DNA from 3 places in the Selenihalanaerobacter shriftii genome. Region 3 is predicted to be linked to each of the others. Evidence: riboswitches for the same ligand, from Rfam matches in the RefSeq annotation. Region 3 holds a riboswitch; each other region holds the start of a gene.
What was found. A riboswitch is a leader RNA that binds a small molecule or an ion and turns the genes downstream of it on or off. The one in region 3 is predicted to bind lysine.
Positions count from the first base shown of each region.

Region 1: it holds a riboswitch for lysine, as region 3 does, so the genes downstream of both, B5D41_RS06375 (Na+/H+ antiporter NhaC family protein) here and lysA (diaminopimelate decarboxylase) in region 3, are expected to answer to the same signal.
Region 2: it holds a riboswitch for lysine, as region 3 does, so the genes downstream of both, dapB (4-hydroxy-tetrahydrodipicolinate reductase) here and lysA (diaminopimelate decarboxylase) in region 3, are expected to answer to the same signal.

Region 1 is NZ_FUWM01000009.1:97,943-105,695, forward strand. It holds gene B5D41_RS06325 (DUF2935 domain-containing protein) at 1-131, shown strand, start outside; gene B5D41_RS06330 (LysM peptidoglycan-binding domain-containing protein) at 358-609, shown strand; gene B5D41_RS06335 (Spo0E family sporulation regulatory protein-aspartic acid phosphatase) at 657-815, shown strand; gene B5D41_RS06340 (hypothetical protein) at 951-1,175, opposite strand; gene B5D41_RS06345 (iron-containing alcohol dehydrogenase) at 1,811-2,974, shown strand; gene B5D41_RS06350 (YoqH family protein) at 3,047-3,514, opposite strand; gene B5D41_RS06355 (hypothetical protein) at 3,598-3,855, opposite strand; gene B5D41_RS06360 (hypothetical protein) at 4,085-4,348, shown strand; gene B5D41_RS06365 (hypothetical protein) at 4,453-5,220, shown strand; gene B5D41_RS06370 (vitamin B12 dependent-methionine synthase activation domain-containing protein) at 5,245-5,931, shown strand; lysine riboswitch at 6,039-6,225, shown strand; gene B5D41_RS06375 (Na+/H+ antiporter NhaC family protein) at 6,282-7,753, shown strand, end outside.
Region 2 is NZ_FUWM01000003.1:259,951-267,703, forward strand. It holds gene dapA (4-hydroxy-tetrahydrodipicolinate synthase) at 1-69, opposite strand, end outside; gene dapG (aspartate kinase) at 89-1,312, opposite strand; gene B5D41_RS01265 (aspartate-semialdehyde dehydrogenase) at 1,333-2,340, opposite strand; gene B5D41_RS01270 (dipicolinate synthase subunit B) at 2,461-3,054, opposite strand; gene dpsA (dipicolinate synthase subunit DpsA) at 3,085-3,966, opposite strand; gene dapB (4-hydroxy-tetrahydrodipicolinate reductase) at 4,042-4,833, opposite strand; lysine riboswitch at 4,971-5,147, opposite strand; gene B5D41_RS01285 (hypothetical protein) at 5,264-5,857, opposite strand; gene B5D41_RS01290 (YlmC/YmxH family sporulation protein) at 5,932-6,198, opposite strand; gene dut (dUTP diphosphatase) at 6,272-6,709, opposite strand; gene B5D41_RS01300 (VanW family protein) at 6,887-7,744, opposite strand; gene B5D41_RS01305 (polysaccharide deacetylase family protein) at 7,745-7,753, opposite strand, start outside.
Region 3 is NZ_FUWM01000010.1:34,103-41,855, reverse strand. It holds gene B5D41_RS06685 (CBS domain-containing protein) at 1-2,545, opposite strand, end outside; gene B5D41_RS06680 (Crp/Fnr family transcriptional regulator) at 2,630-3,319, opposite strand; gene B5D41_RS06675 (cation transporter) at 3,451-3,666, opposite strand; gene B5D41_RS06670 (heavy metal translocating P-type ATPase) at 3,691-5,523, opposite strand; gene lysA (diaminopimelate decarboxylase) at 5,703-7,022, opposite strand; lysine riboswitch at 7,148-7,321, opposite strand; gene B5D41_RS06660 (DMT family transporter) at 7,435-7,753, opposite strand, start outside.

The DNA of each region.
Region 1 (7,753 bases), on a different contig from region 3:
GTAAACAAAGAGGATATCATTTAATTAAAATGTTAAAAAATCAATTACCTAATCCAGGTAATTATACGTTAGAATTTGTAACAACTAGAGGAACTACTTTAGACCGAGATCAAATAAATATAGAATCTTAATGAAGTTTAGCAAAAGCAGTTATCAAATTTGATAACTGCTTTTGTTTTTATCAAAGAAAAGTGAGTTACATTATTTTTAATAGTTAATGTGATATTTATCAGAAAAGATAGTGATAACTTTAGCTGAAATTAATCTTAAAAATTAATATAATATAATTAAAGATATTAAGCTATTAAAGGAGAATTTATTATTGATATTTTAGAGAAAAATTTAACGTTAGCTGTGATGTCATTAATTATAATTTTAGTAATTATGTTTATTCATACAAGTAATAATGAATACGGTTGGGAAAGTTACAATTATGAAATTATTAAATATCAAGTTAAAGCTGGGGACACTTTATGGGCAATTGCTAAAAAACATAAACCAAAACAAATAAAGATTCGAGAATATATTTATTACTTAAGAAAGTTAAATGAAGATAAAGTTAAGTTAATTATTGGTGATGAAATAAAAGTATATAAGATTAAATCATAAGCGTAAATTAACTATCATAAATAATTTTAAAAAAGGAGCTATTAAAGATGAATATTAAGTGTCTAAAAACAGAAATTAATAAGTCGAAATTAGAGCTTGTTCAAATAGTGAATAATAAAGACGATTTAGTTAGAGAAAAAGTAATTGAAAAAAGTGAGAAATTAGATAAATTAATTATTAATTATATGAAAATTAAAAAGAAGTAGCTTATGAATTTTGCATATAGGCTATATCTCCCGTAGCTACTGTAACTACGGGAGTGATCTATAAAAAACAAAGGCAATTCATACTATGAATTACCTTTGCCTTAACTATAAATACACTTAATCTTTTATGATAACTTATACTTCAACTTCTTCGTCAAATGGAGCTCCACCAGCTAATTTTCTTACAGCTGCAATAGAATCAAATGGTATTTCTATTCTTACATCATCATTAATTAGAATAATATTATCTACTGCTACTTGACATAAGATTCCTTCTTGTGTACAACAACCTCCTCCGGCAGTAATAATTACTTCTACATAATCACCTAGTTGTTCTTCCAACAATTCATCGAATGGCATTCTATCTACCTCCTTTAGCTTTAATTTACTATATTTTATGATGGATCTCTTTGAATTGTTACAATAAATTATATTCTATATTAAATTATATGATATTTTAAAAAATAGTAACATTAGTGTTATCTCAAAATTTTAGGTAGGATATGAAAAGACAAAGATAATTCATATTATGAATTACCTTTGTCTTAAGTGTAGAGATCTTTAATCTTTTATGATAACTAAAATTTTATGCTTCTTCCTCAACTTCAGATAAAACTCCTTCTTGTGAACAACAGCCTGCACCAGCGGTTACAATTACTTCTACATAATCACCAATTTGTTCTAGTAACTGTTCTTCTAAGGGCATATTGTTAACCTCCTGTTGTGATATTTTACTATATATTATGAATGCTTATTCTAATTTGCTACAAAATACTGCATTTTATACTAAGGTATATTATTTATATTAAGTAGTAATGTGTTTTTTATTTTATAATTTATTTAGATTAGACAAATAATATAATTATGATATTTTATAAATTGACCTAAAAAAGGCTGATAAATAAAGATAAAGGAATTTATAATTCTGACATAGAATATAAATCAAGGATACATAGAAATATAGTTTAAAATAAACTAGAGGAGGCTGCTTAATAATGGAAAACTTTTCATTTCAAAATGCTACTAAAATAATCTTTGGAAGAGAAACAGAGAAACAAGTAGGTAAAGAAACAACAGAGTTTAGTAATAAAGTATTATTACATTATGGAGGAGGAAGTATTAAAAAATATGGTGTATATGATAAAATAATTAATTCTTTAAATGAAGCAGGAGTAGAAGTAATTGAATTAGGTGGTGTACAACCTAACCCACGTCTTAGTCTCGTCAAAGAAGGTATAGAGATTTGTCGTAAAAAGGATATTGATTTTATTTTAGCTGTTGGCGGTGGAAGCGTTATCGATTCTGCTAAAGCTATTGCTGTTGGTGTACCATATGAAGGAGATGTTTGGGACTTTTATATGGGAAAGAAAGAAGTTAAAGAAGCGCTCCCAATAGGTGTAGTATTAACGATTCCAGCAGCAGGAAGTGAATCAAGTGTAGGATCTGTAATTACAAAAGAAGAAGGAGAATATAAAAGATCTATTGGTTCAAATTTAATTAGGCCTAAATTTGCAATTCTTAATCCAGAAATAACTTTTACTCTTCCAGACTATCAAACCGCTTGTGGGGCCGCTGATATTATGGCACACATTATGGAAAGATACTTTACTAATACAGATAATGTGGACTTAACAGATAGATTATGTGAAGGAACATTAAAGACCATAATCAAAAATATTCCTATTATATTAGATGAGTCTAAAAATTATGAAGCAAGATCCGAAGTGATGTGGGCAAGTACAATAGCCCATAATGGCTTATTAGGTACAGGTAGGATTGAAGATTGGGCATCACATGATATTGAACATGAGATTAGTGGAATATATGATGTAGCTCATGGGGCAGGATTAGCAACAGTCTTTCCAGCATGGATGAAGTATGTATATAAAGAAAATATGAATAAGTTTATTCAATTTGCTATTAGAGTTTGGAATGTTGAATTTGATTTTGATAATCCTGAAAGAACAGCTTTAGAAGGTATACAAAGAACAAAAGATTTCTTTAGTTCTATTGGATTACCAGTGACATTAGAAGAAATGGATATTTCTGATGACCGCGTAGAAGAAATGGCAGAAAAATGCACTGAAAACGGTCCTGTAGGAAATTTTAAGAAATTAAATAAAGGAGATGTATTAAGCATTTATAAATTAGCTAAATAAATATAAAAACATAAATATTAACTATTATAATCATAGGGAGAGTTATTGTAATTTAGCTCTCCCTAATTAATTTTATTTTCTCCTATATCTGCTTCTAAATGGTGAATTATTATTGTCTTCATTATTCCCGTTATCTCCATCAACTTCTTCACCAAAAACAGTACCCTGTAAAATTACAGGGCCAATTCTTGTGCCATCTTCTTGTTGAGGGCGTACAGAAACATCAATTGGTGGTAAGGTTCCTCCAAAATCCAGGAAAGTAGTACCTGCCCACACATCTTCGTTTGGTGTTGGTTCTAAAGGAACATCAGTCAATTCTTCAGCTGGATCATTAGGGATTTCAAGGGTAGCTATATAAGAATTATAAGGTCCAAATGTTCCTGGATCAGGTAGGTTTATTCCTACAACTGTTGCTCTTTGGAGTGGTGGTTCAAAATCAGTAATTTCAAATACTGATACTCCAACAATAAAGAGATCTTCCGCCGGTCCAACTGGCTCAAGTGGATGTGTTTCAACATAAGAATGATTACTTTGTAACATCGTTATACCTCCTTCTTCTATTTATCATATCTTATGACGAAAAACCTCAAATTGTGAATGACTTTATTCTATTATTAGTTAATTTATTTTTTAAATATTTGCTGTGCAGCTTTATGGGTAAGTCTTTCCCAAAGATCATCGTGTATATCATCATTCCAGTCGAAATCTCCTTCTTTTAAAGCACATTTTACCCTATCCTTTATACCAAAGTGAAAAAGAATATGATTTGGTTGACTACCTTCAATATGATCATAAGCATATTCAAGTGTTTCTTTTGGTAATGTATTAGCTAAATAATCAACAGCCTGTTCTATATCTTCTTCTGTTATAAGATGTAACATGTTTTTTCCTCCAGGATTGATTTAATATATAATTTATTATCAATATATTTTATTAATTTTATACTTTACAGAGGAGATTGTTAATTCAGTATTGTAATTAATTAATATAATCACTTAACTATCTCTCGATTTTTTAGTTATAAATTTAATCAAGAATTTTGTTATAATTTTGTTTTTAAAGGATATACTTAAACTGAAAAGAAATTTTATTTATTAGGAGGTAAGTTATATGTGGTTTGATAAAGAACCAATAAGTGATCAAAATTTACCATATGATAGATTCAATATTTATGTTAATAAAGATTTGGTAGGCGAAAAAGTACCTTTAGCTGAAAATAATGATATTCATCAAGTAGAAAATCATTTAGAAAAAAAAGGAATTAATGACTTTAATATTCTAATAAAAGGAGGACACTTTGTTATTAAAGCAAACAAACCTTCTGAAGTAGAAACTATAAAGGCACTCCTTGGAAGTTATTTAGTAAATAGATAATTTAAAAATTAATTGGTTAAATAAAAGCAAAATAATAACATATATAAGTAATAAAAACTCAATGTTTTTTAGGAAATAAGATATTATAAAGGAGGACAATTAAAATGATCAAGGAAATAATTACTAATACTATAAAAGACAGAGTCTCCAATGCCAAAACTAAAACTAAATATCGTCAGGCATTAGTGGGATATGCTGATGCTACTGATAGTGATTTTAAAAAACTTAAAAAGATAGTCGCTCCAGAATATAAATTACCCGAAGATATACTCTCTAATGCTAAAAGTGTTATTGCTTTTTTTATACCTTTTTCTAAAAAAATAGTAAAAGACAATCAGCACAAAAATAAATGTACAAAGGAATGGGCAATTGCATATAAAGAAACTAATGAATTAATTAATCAGATATGTAATGCTTTACAAGAAAGATTAAGTGAAGAAGAGATTAAAGTTGGTTGGGAAGAATCCACTCATAATTTTGACGAAAAAAGATTAATTAGTTTATGGTCCCACAGAAGTGCAGCAAAAATATGTGGTTTAGGAGATTTTGGTCTTAATAAGATGTTAATTACTGAACAAGGTAGCGCAGGAAGATATGGTAGTCTTGTGATAGACAAGTACGTTAGTCCTTCAGATAAATTTACAGAGACGCCATGTCTTTATTATCAGAATGGTACTTGTGGTGTTTGTATCGGAGAATGTCCAACAGGAGCGTTAACTAAAGAAGGATTAGATAGACACTTATGTTATTCATTACTTTTAAAGAATGATCGAAATTTTAAAAATGAACTTGGAGAAGCAGATAGTCTTTTTGATGTTTGTGGAAAGTGTCAAGTTGGACCTTGTGCTTTTGAGATTCCAAAACAAAATTAAATTTTAAACAAAGGAGATGCTATTATGAAAGAAGTATTATTAGATGATATTGATTTTAGAATTAATTTTAAAAAATTATTAAAAAAATTGAAGACTGAACTACAAAGTGAAAATGCCAACAGAATTAAAGAGCTTGCTAATGAGGCTATGGAAGTAGCTAAACCAAAAGCACTTTATAAAATTACTTATATTAATGAACATAAAGAAGATTCTGTAATTATTGATGGGATTGAGTTTAATAGTAGAATTCTTAGTGTAAATTTTGAATCTGTTCAAAGGGTATTTCCATTTATTGCAACTAGTGGTGAGGAAATAGAAGAATGGTCAGGTCAATATAATGATATGCTGGAAAGCTATTGGATAGATGTAATTAAAGATATGGCATTAGATGCTGCTAGAGATGCTCTTAAAAAACATATCTCAGAATTTAATAATCCAGGATCAATTTCAAAAATGAATCCAGGATCCTTACCTGAATGGCCAATAAGTGAACAGGAAAAATTATTTGAACTTTTAGAAGATCCTACTGAGAAAATAGGGGTTAAACTTACCAGTAGTTTTCTAATGCAGCCAGTGAAGACTACTTCAGGAATTTGGTTTCCAACTGAAACAAGTTTCAAGAACTGTCAGTTATGTTCTAGGGAAGATTGTTCTAATAGAGAAGCTGCATATAATAAAAATCTTTACAAAGAACGTTATAAAAAAGAGTAATTACACGAAAAATAACTAAATTTACTCTTTTTCATCCTTGCATAACTAACTGACATATGTTATACTATTTTTGAAAATTGCATAATTAATGCAAGCCTCATCTGATATGATGAGGTAGAGGTGCAGTGAGTCACAAGTAATTTTAGTGAGCTATTAAGATTAGCTATGATCTAAAATGAAAAGGACTATTGCCGAAGTATTAGAGAAATCTTAATTTCTAATACTGGGTTAATATCTAATAGGTATTGGACTGCTTTTGAAGACAAATGTCTTCGGGAGTGCGCTATCTCATAAATTGGGATGAGGATTTTTTATTTTTAAATATATAATAAATGAGGAGGCAATAATTAATGGAAGAATTCGGAATGATATCTTTACTTCCGCCTTTATTAGCAATTATTCTAGCTTGGTGGAGTAGAGAAGTCTTAGTTTCACTATTTGCAGGGGTTTTTATTGGAGCAACTATTTTAGCAAATTTCAATCCATTAACAGGTTTTATGAGAACAGTTGATACTTATATGGTTAATTCGTTAACTGATTCTTGGAATGTAGCTATACTTTTATTCTTGTTAACTTTAGCTGGTATGGTAGGAATCATTAGTAGATCTGGGGCTACTCAATCGGTGGCCGATTTTTTAGCTAAGAAGGCTAAAACAGCTCGAAAAGCACAGATTGCTACTTGGTTTATGGGATTATTAATCTTTTTTGATGATTATGCTAATACTTTAATCGTTGGTAATACTATGAGGTCAATTACTGATAAACTTAAAGTTTCTCGAGAAAAATTAGCTTATATTGTAGACTGTACGGCAGCACCGGTGACTAGTATGGCATTTATTTCAACTTGGATTGGTTATGAAATGGGGTTAATTCAAGACGCCTTTACTAAGCTAGGTATGGATCAAAATATTTATACAACTTTCTTACAAACAGTCCCTTATCGATTCTATAGTATCTTTGCTTTGGTTTTAGTACTATTCATTGCATATTTAGGGAAAGATTATGGTCCAATGTATGATGCAGAAGTACGTGCTAGAACAGAAGGTAAGTTATTAAGAGATGGAGCTACACCTATGGCTTCAGAAGAGTTAACTGATATGAAGGTGCCTGAAGGTAAGCGCTTGACTTGGTATGATGCATTTATCCCTATAATTTCTGTAATAGTAATTACTATTGTTGGTCTTTGGTATAATGGAGGAGGAGCTGAAGGAGCAACTATTAGACAAGCATTTGGAGATGCTGATTCTAGTGTAGTATTATTATGGGCATCCTTTGGTGGTACATTTGTCGCTGGATTGCTTTCATTACTCAAAGGAGTTTTATCTGTTGAAGAGATAATGGAGGCCTGGATAAATGGAATTAAATCTTTAGCCATAGCTTCAGCTATCTTAGTATTAGCTTGGTCTTTAGGTGGAGTCATTGAAGAGTTAGGAACTGCTAACTATATTGTAAGTATTACAAAAGGAGTTCTACCACCTTTCTTAGTACCGACTATGATGTTTGTTTTACCTTGTATTGTTGCTTTTGCTACAGGAACATCTTGGGGAGCTAATGCTATTATTATGCCACTGGCAATTCCTATGGCTGTTAAATTAGGAGCACCATTAACTCCAACTATTGGTGCTGTATTAACTGGATGCGTTTTTGGAGATCATTGCTCACCAATTTCAGACACAACTATTATGTCTTCAACTTCATCAGCAGCAGATCATATCGATCATGTTAAAACTCAGATTCCTTATGCTGTTACTGCTGCTCTTATAGCTATTTTAGTTGGCTTTATTCCAGCAGGATTGGGTATTTCAGCTATGATTACTATCCC
Region 2 (7,753 bases), on a different contig from region 3:
TTCATAATCAACTTCTAAATCAGTATTAAACGGAGTCACCATTGCCGTTATCACTTCACCAAATTCCATATTAAACCCCTCCATAAAATTAATCTGCTAAATTAAATTGATCATGTAATGCACATAGAGCCTTCTTTTCATCTTCTTTGTTAATTAAACAAGAAATAGTAGTATGTGAATCAGTTGTTTGATAAATGGATATATTATTACCATCTAAAGCTTTCGTTACCCGGGCCATTACTCCAGGAAGCCCAGTCATTCCTGCTCCTACAACGGAAACTTTAATCAAACTATTTCCTATTTCATAATTATATTCAGTTTCAGATAATACTTCTTCTGTCTTCTCTACCAAGCGTTCATCAATTATAAATGTAATCATCTCCGGTCGCACATTAATAAAGTCAACACTAATCCCTGTATTGGCTAAAACTTCAAAACAGCCTAAAGCAGTAGCATTCTCTTTTTCTGCTCGAGGAATAATTTTGACTAAACTAACATTAGTACGACTAGTAACTCCGGTTACTGGTCTATCTCCTTTTATATCTATTTCATTATTATGCTTAAATGCATTAGAAATAACAGTGCCTGAACTATCACTAAATGTAGATTTAATCATTAAAGGAACTCTTTCCCGCATAGCTATTTCTGCTGCTCGTGGATGGATGACTCGAGCTCCTTGATAAGCTAATTCACATGCTTCATTGTAAGTAACATGTTTTAAAGTCTTAGCATTAGGTACTAAATTAGGATCAGCTGTCATGACTCCTTCTACATCAGTATAAATCTCTACCATTTCTGCATGTAATGCAGCCCCTAATACACAAGCTGTTGTATCACTACCTCCTCTACCTAAAGTAGTTATATCACCATCCTTAGTAATACCCTGAAATCCAGCTACTATAGGTATTAAATTATCATCTAGTGTCTCTCTAATTTTAGTAGGTTTCACTTCTAAAATCCTAGTGTCCCCATAATTATCATCTGTTATAATACCGGCCTGAGCTCCTGTTAAAGATCTATAATCATACCCTCGAGCTTTTAATCCTTGCCCTATTATGACTGTAGAGATAATCTCACCACAAGACATTATAAGATCCTTATCTCTAGGATTAATATGCTCATAAGCACCTTCAGCTAAGCCAATTAAAGTGTCTGTAGCATAAGGGGCTCCTTCTCGTCCCATAGCTGATACAACAATTACTGGTCTATAGCCTTGATTAATACTATTAATCACCTTTTCAACGACCATTTGTCTCTTTTTTTCTGTATCTAAAGAAGATCCCCCAAATTTTTGAATTAAGGTATTTCGCATTCCCCCACCTCTCTTTCTAACTATAAAGCATTATTCTCAATTAATTTTTCAGCAATCTGAACTGTATTTAATGCTGCTCCTTTCCGTAGGTTGTTAGCTACAATCCAAAGGTTTAAACCTGCATCTATAGTATTATCCTTTCGAATTCTACCTACTAAGATATCATCTATTTCCTCTATTTGATTCTGCATTGGATAAACTAATTCTTCTGGATTATCAACTACCCTTACTCCTTCAGCAGCATCTAACAGTTCTTTTGCTTCTTTTACTTCTAATTCAGCCCCTAGCTCTAAATTAACGGATTCTGCATGACCAATTAATACTGGAATCCTTACTGTAGTTGCTGTTACTTTAATAGAATCATCACCCATAATCTTTTTAGTTTCATTAACCATCTTCATCTCTTCTTTAGTATAGCCATCATCAAAAAAGATATCAATATGTGGCAAAGCATTAAAAGCAATTTGGTGTGGATATACTTCAGCCTTAGCTTCTTTTCCTTCTAAAATACTCTTAGACTGTTCTAATAATTCATCCATAGCAGCTTTACCAGATCCTGAAACCGCTTGATAAGTCGACACTACAATTCTTTTAATCCCTACCTGATCGTAAATTGGTTTCAAAGCACCTACCATTTGAATAGTAGAACAATTAGGATTAGCAATAATACCTTTATGATTATTAATATCTTCTGGATTCACTTCTGGAACTACTAATGGTATTTCTGGATCCATTCTAAATGCACTACTATTATCAACTACCACTGTTCCCCTCTTAGCTGCTTCTGGTGCAAGTTTTTTACTAGCTGCACTACCAGCACTAAATAAAGCAATATCAATATCCTCAAATACTTCAGGAGTAGCTTCTATCGCCTCATATTCTACTCCATCCTCAGTAGTAAATGTTCCATCTTCTTTTTCTAATAATCTTAATTCATTATATGGAAGTCCTCTTTCTTGAACTATACTTAACATTTCTCTTCCTACTGCTCCCGCAGCACCGACTATCGCTACATTATATTTTCCCATAATTATTAATACCTCCTATACATTTTAGTGTATAAATTTATATTTAATCCATAATTAATAACATAATTAGTAAGTAACTATTCTTTTATATTAAACTCATTAATTATCACCATATAATTATTATATACCATTATATTCTATAATTACAGGCTGAATTTGCTTCTCATCTAAAGCATACTCTATAACTTCAGGAATTAAATCAATTCTAGCAATTAATGAATTAACTTTCTCTTGAGGATTATCTTGCCCAAAAGGAACAAAGTATATATTTTTAGTATTTAATAACTTACCTATATTCTGGGCATTATTCCCTAATCCATCATTAGTTGCTATTGCTATAACTACCGGCCTATCATTTCTTAAATGCGCTTTAATAGCCATTAAAACTGTAGTATCTGTGATTGCATTAGCAAGTTTAGCTACAGTATTTCCAGTACAAGGTGCTACTATTAATATATCTAAAAGCTTGCCTGGACCAATAGGTTCCGCTTCTATAATGTTAGTTCTTAACTCATTTCCTGTAATATCCTCTATTTTATTTATCCATTTATCTGTTGTACCAAACTTAGTATCTGTCTCTTGAACAACTTCAGAAATGATAGGATAAACTATTCCCCCCGCCTCTACTATTCTTTTTAATTGAGGGATGATTTTAGCTAAAGTACAGAATGAACCAGTAACTGCAAAACCTATTCTTTTACCCTTTAATTTCAAATATGCACACCTCCTTTGGAAGGTCAATATCTATAATTCTTCTATAATTAAACGTGGAATAACATCTCCTAAAATTTGACCAGCAGTCTTAGGGGCTACTTTTCCTGGTAAACCTAAACTCAGTATTGATTTAATACCTAATTCCTCTGCAGCGTCAAAATCTGTGCCACCAGGACTAGATGCTAGGTCGATAATTATAGCTTCCTGCTTTACTCTAGTTAAGATATCTCTAGTTAAGACCATTTTCGGAACAGTATTAAAAATAAAATCCATATCCGTAATGGTTACTTTTAACTCAGAAAAATCAACAGGGATAATTCCCATTTCTTTTGCTCTAGCTCTATCAGCTGGATTTCTAGCTACCCCATAAGTCTTACTTCCTAATCCAGCTAACATCCTAGCTTGAGTTAAGCCAACCCTACCTAAACCTAAAACCATGGATTTATTACTATGTAGTGTAATGTTTGATTCTTCCATTGCAACCTGAATTGCACCTTCAGCAGTAGGAATGGCATTAAGAATAGCTATTTCATCTAATTTGGCCATTTCAACCAGTTTTATATTATGTTTCTCACAATAATCTACTAACTTACCTCTAGCTATTCCAATAAAAAATAAAGTTCCAAATTCTAAATTAGCAAAGAATTCTTCTGTTAATTTGATCTCTTTATCAATAAAAGTAGCCTTAAGATATCCTGTTTCATCAGCACTGACCATAGGAGCAATAACTACATCAACATTATTAGTAACTTCTGATAACTCATCTTTTACTATAATATCTAAGTCTTCATCTGCAGGCATTCCTAAAGTTTTAATATGAGCTCCTGTAGCTACTAAGAGTTTAAGCATTCTTTGTTCACGTCTGTCCCCGCCTAAAACTGCTATTTTAGTTCCTTTTAATCCCGTTTTCATTTAATCCTCCTTCCTCGCAACTTTTCTAATCATTAATATTATATGGTTAACCTTCCAAAGTAGTGCTTGTCAACTTTAAAATTTCATTAAATTATCTAATCCATAAACTACTCCATCTATATTCTTTAGCTTGTCAATAGCTAATTTAACCCCTGGCATAAATGAACGACGATCAATCGAATCATGTCTAATCTTTAATGTCTGCCCTACTCCTCCAAAAATCACTTCTTGATGAGCAACTAAACCTGGTAAACGAACACTATGTATATTTAATCCTTCTTGCTCTCCACCACGAGCACCTGGAATCTTTTCTATCACATCTTTTTCAACCTTTTTGTTCTTTCTAACCTGATTAATCAATTCCGCTGTTTTAATTGCAGTCCCAGAAGGTGCATCTAACTTTTGATCATGATGTAATTCAATAATTTCTGCCTGGTCTAAATATTTAGCAGCCATCTTAGAAAACTCCATCATCAAAATAGCACCTATAGCAAAATTAGGAGCAATAATAATATTAGTTTCTGTCTCCATAGCTAATACTTCTAGATTTTCAATGTCTACTTCAGTAATCCCAGTCGTTCCTACTACCATATCAACCCCAGCTTCTAAACCAGTTTTGATATTCTCCATTACTACCTGAGGAGTTGTAAAATCTACAATAACATCCGGAGATTTGTCTGCAATAGCTAACTTTAAATCAGTTTCAATCTCTACCTCCCCTGATAAACTCAATAACTCACCAATATCCTCATCTACATCTACTAAATCAACTGCTCCTGCTAACTCTAAGTCTTCTTTTCTATCTATTAACTTTACTACTTCTTCTCCCATCTTTCCTCTAGCACCATTTACTAATACTCTTTTCATATCTTTTTTACAGCTCCTTTCTAATTTAGGTAATTAATATTTAATAACCACCTACTTATGATTAATAATTATAACTTATAATAATCAAAAAATGATTGGCAAGAACACCAATCATTATAAATATACAGGTTTATAACGATTAAGATAGTCCTCCACCAGTTTAGCTGATGACAGTCTTAAAGTTATTAACTTTAAGCCCAACCTAAATTCAATGTACCAAATTGAATCTAAATTTCGGCAATGACCCCTTTCTTTAAAGAAAAATTGGCCTTAACTCTTTAAATACTAATAATCACTGCTCCTCAACCTCAATCTTATTCAGATTTTAATATAATTTTTAATTCTCTTTTATTTTCTAACAAATTATATTAAATGTCAAGTCTAAATAGAAAAAGGAGAGAAATTATTTCTCTCCTTTTAAATTATTTATTTAATATAATTCAACATCTACAGCACCATTTCGCTGCATAATAGCCGCTATTTCAGCTGTATCTTCTTCATTCTCAGCTCCTTCAAATACAGCCAACATATTACCTCTACGAATATGATCTTCATAATCTTGACTAACTTCTTCTGGAATCCCATAATCAACTAAGGCTCCAGCTAGTCCACCAGCCACTGCTCCACTTAAACCAGCAGCAATTGGACCAGCAGCAACAATAGCGCCAATTCCAGGGATAGCCAAGGCCCCGGCTCCAGCCAATAAACCAGCAACACCCCCAAAAGTCCCACCAGCCGCAGTTCCATCAGTTAAATTTTGTTCTTGAAAATTCATTTCTGTGCCGCCAACATCCTTTTGAGCCGCATAATTTCCTTCTCTATCATAGACTGATTCACCGTAATCATCTCCATAGTAGCCACCTTCTCCATACTCTTCTTCATCCTTATGCAGTTCCCCAGTAGCATTTTGAGCCTGTTTAGCTACTAAAGATATCTCCTGTTCTTCATAGCCAGATTTCCTAATTTCATTGACTGCTCTCTCTGCTTGATCTCTTTGATTAAAAACACCTATTACAGATGCCATAAAATATTTAACCTCCTTTGATATCTTTAAAATTAACATATCCAAAAGCTAAGGAGGATATTCTAAAACCACATTTACATAGAAGCACGCTGTGGTTGTAAATCATTCTCTAAATCTACAATAATTACTTCTGTTCCAACCTTTTTCACTGCTTGCCAAGGAATTATCAAGTACTTTTCTTCACTGAAGACACTTAATAAACCACCTTGATTTGGAATAATAATTGATTCGACATCTCCACTATTAGAATCCAAAATCAATTCACTTTCACCTATTATCCCTAATCTACATCCATCATACATATTTATAATCTCTTTTCCTTGTAATTCACTTAATTTCATTTTAATACCTCCTGATAACCTATTCTTATAATATTCTATGCAAAGATTTCAGAAGGTATTAAAAGATCCAAGGTTAATCTAAAATTCCTGTATGCCCAAAGCCGCCTTCACCTCTAACTGTATTAGATAATTCATCTACTTCTTCCCATCTAACTTCTTCATATTTTTGAATAATTAATTGAGCAATTCTTGCTCCTTTATTGACTCTAAAAGACTCTTTACCATGATTAATTAAAGGAACTCCAATTTCACCACGATAACCAGGATCAATTACACCATCAGCATTTAAAACTGTAACCCCATAATTAACAGCTAAACCACTTCTAGGATTAACAAATCCCGCATAACCACGTGGTAATTCAATCGCTATTCCTGTCTTAAACATTCTATATTCACCAGGTTCTAAAACTCCTTCTTCTCTAGAACAAAGATCTAAACCAACATCTTCTCCTGGATGCTTATATTCTGGTAGAGATATTGAATCATCTAGGCGTTTAATTTTAATTTTCATATTTAGTTTCCTCCATTATCTAGTTTAGTATGAAATTAACCTTAAAATAAAAATCATCAAAATATTATATGATAATAAAACAAAAAGGTTATATTGAAAAAATTATTTTATAGAGAAATATAACCTTTTTGTAACCAATTCCTTATATGCTTTTAATTTAATTCATTAAAAAAAAATTTATTCCTGCCTTTTGCCTAATATTTTAATTACTACTTGTCGTCCATAAACACTACCCTTAATTATTATTGGAAAAGAATATTGATTATAAAATTTAAAATCTAATATTTCCCACACAACTGCTGCATCTTGACCTTTAGGTACATATCTAACCGGTTTAGAATGAGGGGATCGTTCGACCACTTTCAAATCGGCTTCTTGCACAGCATTATACAAAGTACTAGAAGTTTGACAAATGCCTCCACCTACTCCTGGCATAACAACTCCATTAAAGAATACTGGTGCTTCTTGATAACCTCGTTTTTTAGTTCGAGGACCTACTACTTCATTAAACGAAAAAATTTCTTCAGATAAAACTAAGGTATTATTAATGCTTTTAGTAGCTAACCTAATATTCTTAACTCTACTTGAACTCCCACCTATAGAAGTACGATAAATACCTATTACTTCTGTAACTTCTTTCAAGACTTCTTTAGTCATATAAGGTCTAACTTTATAAATATTTGGACTTACTTCAGTATTTGCTTCAGCAGCCATAATTTCATTTGCAGTACTTTCTACATCTAAAATTATTCCTAGCCGTTCAGCATTTATCTTGCCGGTTTTAGAATCTATTGTCGCTTCTTTACTCCAGATTCGCTTTTCAATGGCGTCTTCTGTTATCCGTTGATAAACTTCTTTTCGAAAAAAATATTCCATCTTTTCTCCTTGATAAGTAACTCCTGGTTTTACTCCATATAATTTCCTAGTTATCTTTTCTAACATTAAATTAGTAATCAAAAAAAATAATATTATTATTAAAATGACTGCTATAATCAAATTGCAATTAATAATCTGAACTCGAAATTTCTTTAACATTTAATCACC
Region 3 (7,753 bases):
AAGGTCCGGGATCATGACCTAACTCAATAATATCTTTGCCTGTCACCTCTAATTCTATCCTTCTTAACTTTACTAAATAATCTTTAATCCACTCTTTAACTTCTGGTTGATCAGTTATTAAAGCTAAGTAAGCCATCTCTTCAATGCTAAGATCATTTAGTTTATGGTAAACTATAGTTGACTGTAATCTAGATTGTAAGAGTAAATTCAAAATTTCTTTAACTTCTTCTTTAACAAAAATAGCCTTTGATACTAAATCATTAGGAAATTTAAATTTTAATAAGAAGTCCCTAATATCATCTTTATCTAAACTTCTAACTAGGATCATTAAGTATAAATAACAATTATCTACTTCTTCTTCAATTCCTAACCCTTCTAACCATTCTTTAATATTAGTAACTTTTAAAGCTAAATTATATTCTTTTTCTGTCCAAGTCAAATCTGGATGAAAATATTTTAATAGATTAAATCTATTTAGATCAAGTAATATCTCAGGTGCCACTTTTTCCATTAAAATTAACGCTAATTCATTTCCTAACCTTCCTGTTGTTAACCCTTTAATCACATCCTGGTCAATAGCATGTTCAATTAATTCTCTAGTCAAACTTTCTATTTCAAAATCATATCGATTACTAAATTTTAATGCTCTTAAAATCCGAGAAGGATCATCAATGAAACTAAAATTATGTAAGACTCGAATCAAACCGGAATCTAAATCTTCTTGACCACCAAAATAATCAATTAACTTACCAAATTTTTTAGAATTCAATTGAATAGCTAAAGCATTAGTTGTAAAATCCCTTCTAAATAAATCTTCTTTCAAAGATGCCGCTTCTACTTGTGGTGGGGCAGCTGGATATTCATAATACTCAATTCGAGAACTTGCTATATCTAACTTTAATCCATTATTTAAATTAACTATGGCTGTACCAAAATCTTGATGGGATTCCTTTATTTCTCCATCTAATTCTGTAACTAATTTTTGAGCAAACTCAATCCCATCACCTTCTACTACTAAATCTATATCTAAATTCTCTACTCCCAAAATTAAATCTCTAACAAAGCCACCAACAATATATAGATTAAGGCCTGAATCATCAGCTACTTTACCAACTTCTACTAATAGATTGAATAAACCTTCATCTAACTCTTCCAAAAGATCTCCCACATTAGAACTTGCTTCTGAAATTTTAACCATACTTCTTCCGTAACGATTCTGCTGACCTTTAATATAATCTGCTTGTCCATATAACACTTTCAAAATATCACTACGGGTTACAATTCCTGATAGATTTCCTTTCTCATCTAATACTGGCAGTCTTCCGATATCATGTTCAACCATCTTATGTTGAATTTGTTTAAATGTAGTATCTTCATCAATAGTAATTACTTGCCGCGACATATATCCTTTAACTGGTGCATGCATTAAATCATAATTTCTTACTTTATCAACGTCTCTCCGAGAAATTACTCCTAATATCTCATCATCTTGAACAACTACTAATCCAGAATGACCATATCGGAGCATAATCTTCTCTGCTTCACCAATGGATTCATCAGGCCCGACAATCATAACTGGTCTAGACATAATATCCTTAGCTAATATTGATGGTTTCATCTTTTTTTCCACAGAATCAACCAATTCATTTTCTAATTCAGCTAAATTTACATCTTGATCTTTAATCATGGCTGAAGCAGCTTTTGTATGGCCCCCTCCACCATATTCCATTACAATTTCAGCTACATCAACTGTATCTACATTACTTCTAGCCACTACCAATACTTTTGTTTCCAGTCTAACTAAAGTAAAGATCACATCAGCTCTATTTAAATCATCTAACTTATGAGTTAAATAGGCTATACCACCTATATATTCTTTAACTTCCGCTTTATAAACAGTAATTTTTAATCCATTTAATTTATATACATTTAAGGAATTCAATAATTGAGTAAATAATTCCTGCTGAGCTTGACTTAAAGGCCGGTCAATAAACTGATCTATAACTGATAAATTAGCCCCTTTATCTAATAAGAAGGCAACTGCCTTTGCATCAATAGAAGTAGTAGATGGAAAAGTTAAAGAGCCAGTGTCTTCATAGATTCCTAAAGTAAATAAAGTCGCTTCGAAGGGAGTAATATCAATTCCTTTTTCTTTAATCTCTTGGCAAAGTAAACTAGTAGTTGCACCGACTGGCTTTACTAATTCCCAGTCTGCATCTAATTCACCATCTAATTCTGGATGATGATCATAAATAACCAAATCAACTACTGAATGATTTGCTAATTTAGATAATTCACCTATTCGACTACTAATTCTCGTATCAACTACTATTAACTTACTTATGTTCTCTTCTTCTATATCTCCCTGAATCTGATTAGGCCGCTTAATAATAATCCTATCTTTATATAAAGACATAAAGTCTTTAACATTTTGACTTAATCTACCTGAAAAGACCATAGTAGCCTCTGGATATAACTTCTTCGCTGCAACCATAGCTGCTAAGGAATCAAAATCTGTTCCTTGATGACTGGTTATTACTTTCATTCTATCACCCCTTATACCTCTTAAGCATTAACTTTTATTATACCATAGCTGAAAGTATTTAGAAAGGTAGATAGCAAAGAGACATTAACTGTTCTTTAATAATTCTTTTTTTCTTATTATAACTTTTTTTTGCCCATGAATAGTAATAATGCCTTCTGTTTGTAAATTAGATAATTTTCTACTCAAAGTCTCCTGAGTCATTGCTAACAAATTAGCCAATCCTTCTCTACTGAGTGGTAACTCAATTACTAGACCTTCTTTAGTTTCAACTCCACTTTCTTGTGCTAAATCTACTAATAATCTGATAGTCTTTTGACGCGCATCTTCTAAAGCCAAAGATTCAAGCATCTGCTCTGCTTCTTTTAAACGACTAGTAATAGCAGATAATAAGCGATAAACTATATTAGAATTTTCCTTTAATAACCGCTCTAAGTCTTTTTTATTAATTTCACAAATAATACAATCAGTAATTGCCTGAGCACTAGTATCTAATGAATCTTCTTTAAATAAAACCATTTCTCCAAAAAAATCATTTTCTTTTAAAAGACGTAAAATATGTTCTTTCCCATCCCTAGATGTTTTATAGATCTTAGCCTGACCTGAATTTAAAATATATATTTTTTTACCCAATTGTCCTTGCAGAAATATTATTTCTCCCTTTTTATATTCTTTCCTATTAACCAACTTGTTAACTTCTTCTAATTTATCTAAGCTTAGCTCGGTAAAAATAGGAACCTTACTAGCACAAAGTTCATTTTTCTGACAACAATCCATCTGCTTTTCCCCCTTTAATATTTAATTTTATCATATTACTCTCCAAAAACAAATTAAATAATTATAAAAATCACAAACTTAAAGGTATTAATCCATCAAGATGGATTAATACCTTTAAGTAATAGTTTAAGTTATGAAACTCTTTCCACCTCATAACCCGTAGTAGCTACTGCTTTTTTAAGTTCATCAATTGTTATTTCGTCTTCGTTAAATTCCACCTTAGCTTTACTAGTAGTGTAATGAACTTTTGCTTCTCTTACACCAGTCTGTTTGTTTAATATTTTTTCAACTTTTTGGGCACAATCTGGACAAGCGAGATCTTTTAAGTAAAGTTTTTTATTTTTCACTAAGACCACCTCCTTGCTTAATAATTATACTTCATATCGTAATAAGCGCATGGCATTGAGAATCACCATTATTACACTTGCTTCATGAACTAACATACCAGAAGCAAGGAAAACTTTTTGGCCTAACACTCCAGCTAAAAGAGTAAAAACAACTAAAACAGCAAAGATTACATTTTGTTTAATGTTTTTATTTGCAGCCTTACTTAATCCTATAGCAAAAGGTAATTTATCAAGTTTATCTGCCATTAAAGTTATATCAGCAGTTTCAATAGCAGCATCAGTTCCTGCACCTCCCATTGCAATTCCAATATCCGCTGTTGCTAATGAAGGAGCATCATTAATACCATCACCTACCATAGCTACAGTATAACCCGCCTTTTGTAATTCATTGATAGCTTCAACTTTATTATCTGGCAATAATTCTGCTCGATAATCGTCTACCCCCAGTTCTTCAGAAATACTTTGAGCAATCCTTTCGTTATCTCCAGTCAACATTTCAACTTTTTTAATCCCTAATTTCTTCAACTTATTTATTGTTTCTTTAGCCTGTTTTCTAGGAGCATCGGCAATAGCTATTAGTCCTAAAATATTATTGTTTTTCACAACAAAAACTACTGTTTTACCCATTACCTCTAATGCTTCCTTTTCTTCAATTAATTCTGTAGTAGTTTCAATATTATTTTCACTAAGCAACTTTGTATTCCCTACCAAAACTTCATCCTTATCTGTTCTAGCAATAATCCCTTTACCAGTTATCACAGAAAACTCATCTACTTTACTTAATCTATTTTCATCATCAACTTTATCTATTATTGCCTGAGCTAAATGATGTTCTGATCCTAATTCTGCATTTGCTGCAGTAATTAACAAATCCTCTTCTGTCCCTGATAAGGCGACAAGATCAGTGACAACTGCTTCTCCTTTAGTTAAAGTTCCAGTCTTATCAAAAGCAACTAAATCTATTTCACCAGCTTTTTCTAAATGTTCTCCTCCTTTAATTAAGACTCCATTTTGAGCTGCATTTCCTATCCCTGAAACAATAGAAATCGGTGTAGAGATAACTAAAGCTCCAGGACAACCAATTACTAATAATGTTAAAGCTAATCTTACATTCTGAGTAATCATGAAGATAATTATAGCTAATATAATTATCCCTGGAGTATAATAACGAGAAAACTTCTCCATAAATTTCTGAGTTGGTGCTTTTTGTTCCTGAGCTTCCTCCACTAACTGAATAATCCTAGCAAATGTTGTATCTTCACCTACTTTTTGAGCTTTAATTTCTAAGTAACCGTTTTTATTAATTGTTCCACTATATACTTCATCTTTTGTTGATTTTTCTATTGGCTTAGATTCTCCTGTAATTGAAGCCTGATTGACTGTACTCTTTCCTTTTATTACTTCACCATCAACTGGGATTTTTTCGCCTGGTCGAACTATTACTTTTTCTCCAACTTCTACTTCTCTAGCTGAAATTTCTTCTTCCTCATTATTCCTAATAACATTTGCAGTATTAGGAGAAAGATCCATCAACCCTCTAATAGCATTTCTAGTCTTATTCATTGTCTTAACTTCTAAATAATTTCCAAAGACAAATAGAAAGGTTACAGCTGCTGCTTCCCAATATTCACCAATAATTAAGGCTCCGATAGCAGCAATAGTTACTAGAGTATTAATACTTAATACTCCCATCTTTAAAGTATTAAAAGCATTAATAGCAATTTGATAACCAGCTACAATACTTGCTAAAATCATAATAATATTAAAGAAAACAGGATTAAGATTTAAAAAATGAGTTAACCAAGCAGATAAGATTAAACCTCCAGATATAATTACAACTTTTAATTTTTTATTCATCTTTATTACCTCCCTCATCACTTCTTGTAACCATCCTATCGTATAAAAGAATATATAACTATGATTTAAATCAAATTTTAAAATTCATTAAAATAATAAGGTTAAAATTAAAAAAGCTAGATTCTACTGATTAAGTAAAATCTAGCTTAAATAATCATATATTAATTAGAAAGTAAAATTTAATTACTTTTTAATCGTTTAGGAATTTCTTCTTTAGCTACTAAATCTTCATAAGTTTCACTTCTAATAACCTCTTCAACCTGACCATCATTAACCAAAACTACCCCGGGTTTAGGTAAACTATTATAGTTATTAGCCATTGAATACCCATAAGCGCCTGTACAACTGACCAATAAAATATCTCCACTTTCTAATTTAGGTAACTCAATATCCCAAATCAACATGTCTCCTGATTCGCAACATTTACCAGTAATGGAGACTACTTCATCTGGGCTTTGATCTGCTTTATTGGCTATAATAGCCTCATATTCAGCTTCATAAAGAGCTGGTCGAATATTATCCGGCATTCCCCCATCTACTGCTACATACTTTCTAATATCAGGGATTGCTTTAATAGAACCTACAGTATAAATTGTAGAACCTGCTGTCCCAATAATAGAACGTCCCGGCTCATTAATTACCTTTGGTAGAGGGATCCCTAATTCTTCGCACTTCTCTTCAATAGCATTAGATACTATCTTAGCATATTCTTCAATATCTACAGTCAGGTCTTCTTCAGTATATTTAATACCAATCCCACCGCCTAGATTTAATTCTTCCATAACTAAATCTACTTCATCTTTAACAGTTTCTACGAAATCTAGCATCACATCTACTGCTAATCCAAAAGATTCTAAATTAAAAATCTGAGAACCAATATGGCAATGTATTCCTTTAACCGATAAATTATCTAAATTAACCGCTCTTTTAATTGTTTCTAAAGCTAAACCATTTTGAATTCCAACTCCGAATTTAGAATCTGTCTGTCCTGTTTGAATATAACTATGAGTATGAGCCTCTACTCCTGGAGTTACTCGAATTAAAATATCTACTACTTCATCTCTTTCACCTGCTATGCTATTTAATAAATCTAATTCATAATTATTATCTACTACAATTCTACCAATTCCAGCCTCTAAAGCCATTTCTAATTCTTCTGGTGTTTTATTATTTCCATGGAAATAAATCTTATTTACTGGAAAATTGGCTTCTAAAGCAGTATGCAATTCTCCACCAGAAACCACATCTAAACCTAAACCTTCTTCTTCAATAATTCGACACATAGTCATCGACATAAAAGCCTTACTTGCATAAATAGTTTCTGACTTAGGATACCATTCCTCAAAAGCTTGTCGATACGCCCGACAATTATCTCTAATTTCCTTTTCATCAAGGATATATAACGGCGTTCCATATTCTTCAGCTATTTTTGTTACTTCACAACCACCAATTTCTAAATTTGCCTTTTCATTAATTTCCATTGTACCATGTAATATCATACTTACTACTCCTTCCTCCATTCTCTTTTTTATAAATATTTTATGAATGATTTATATATTTATATGCTGATATTAAAAAAACGGTTATGATATTATCTCATAACCGTTAAAATCTCATTCACAGTATATAAGATAGCACTTCACTCATTCAGTGACAGTTCTATAACTATTAATTATAGATCCAACCCTAAAAATTAGTGCAATTTTTAAAGCTTCGGCAATAACTCCTTTCATTCTAAGTCATAGTTTACACTTAACTCCTTAGAAGTACTCTTAGTCACTGCGCCTCTATCTTCAACTATTCTCATGTAAATATTCTCTTAAATAGGATAACATAATTATTAATCACTGTCAACAAATTTTTTATTTATTATACTCTCCTAATACTTTAACTAAAAACTAATATTTAAAATTAAGTTTTATAAGTTCTAGATACAACTTTTTTGGGCTCATAATTACCATAATAATTAGTACCCCAGACTCCTAATAAGATTAAACCTCCTCCTATAATATGAAACCAATAAAAAGGTTCATCTCTAAATACTACTCCAGCAATTATTGAAATAACTGTTGTTAAATTTGTAAATACTGCTGAACGAGAAGCTTCTATCTTTGATAACATGAAATTCAATAAGAAGAATGCTAGGACTGAAGACAGAACTCCTAAATAAATAATAGCAATTAAAGCATTTAAATTCTCTAATGGTTGAAAATACTGCTTGAGCATTCCT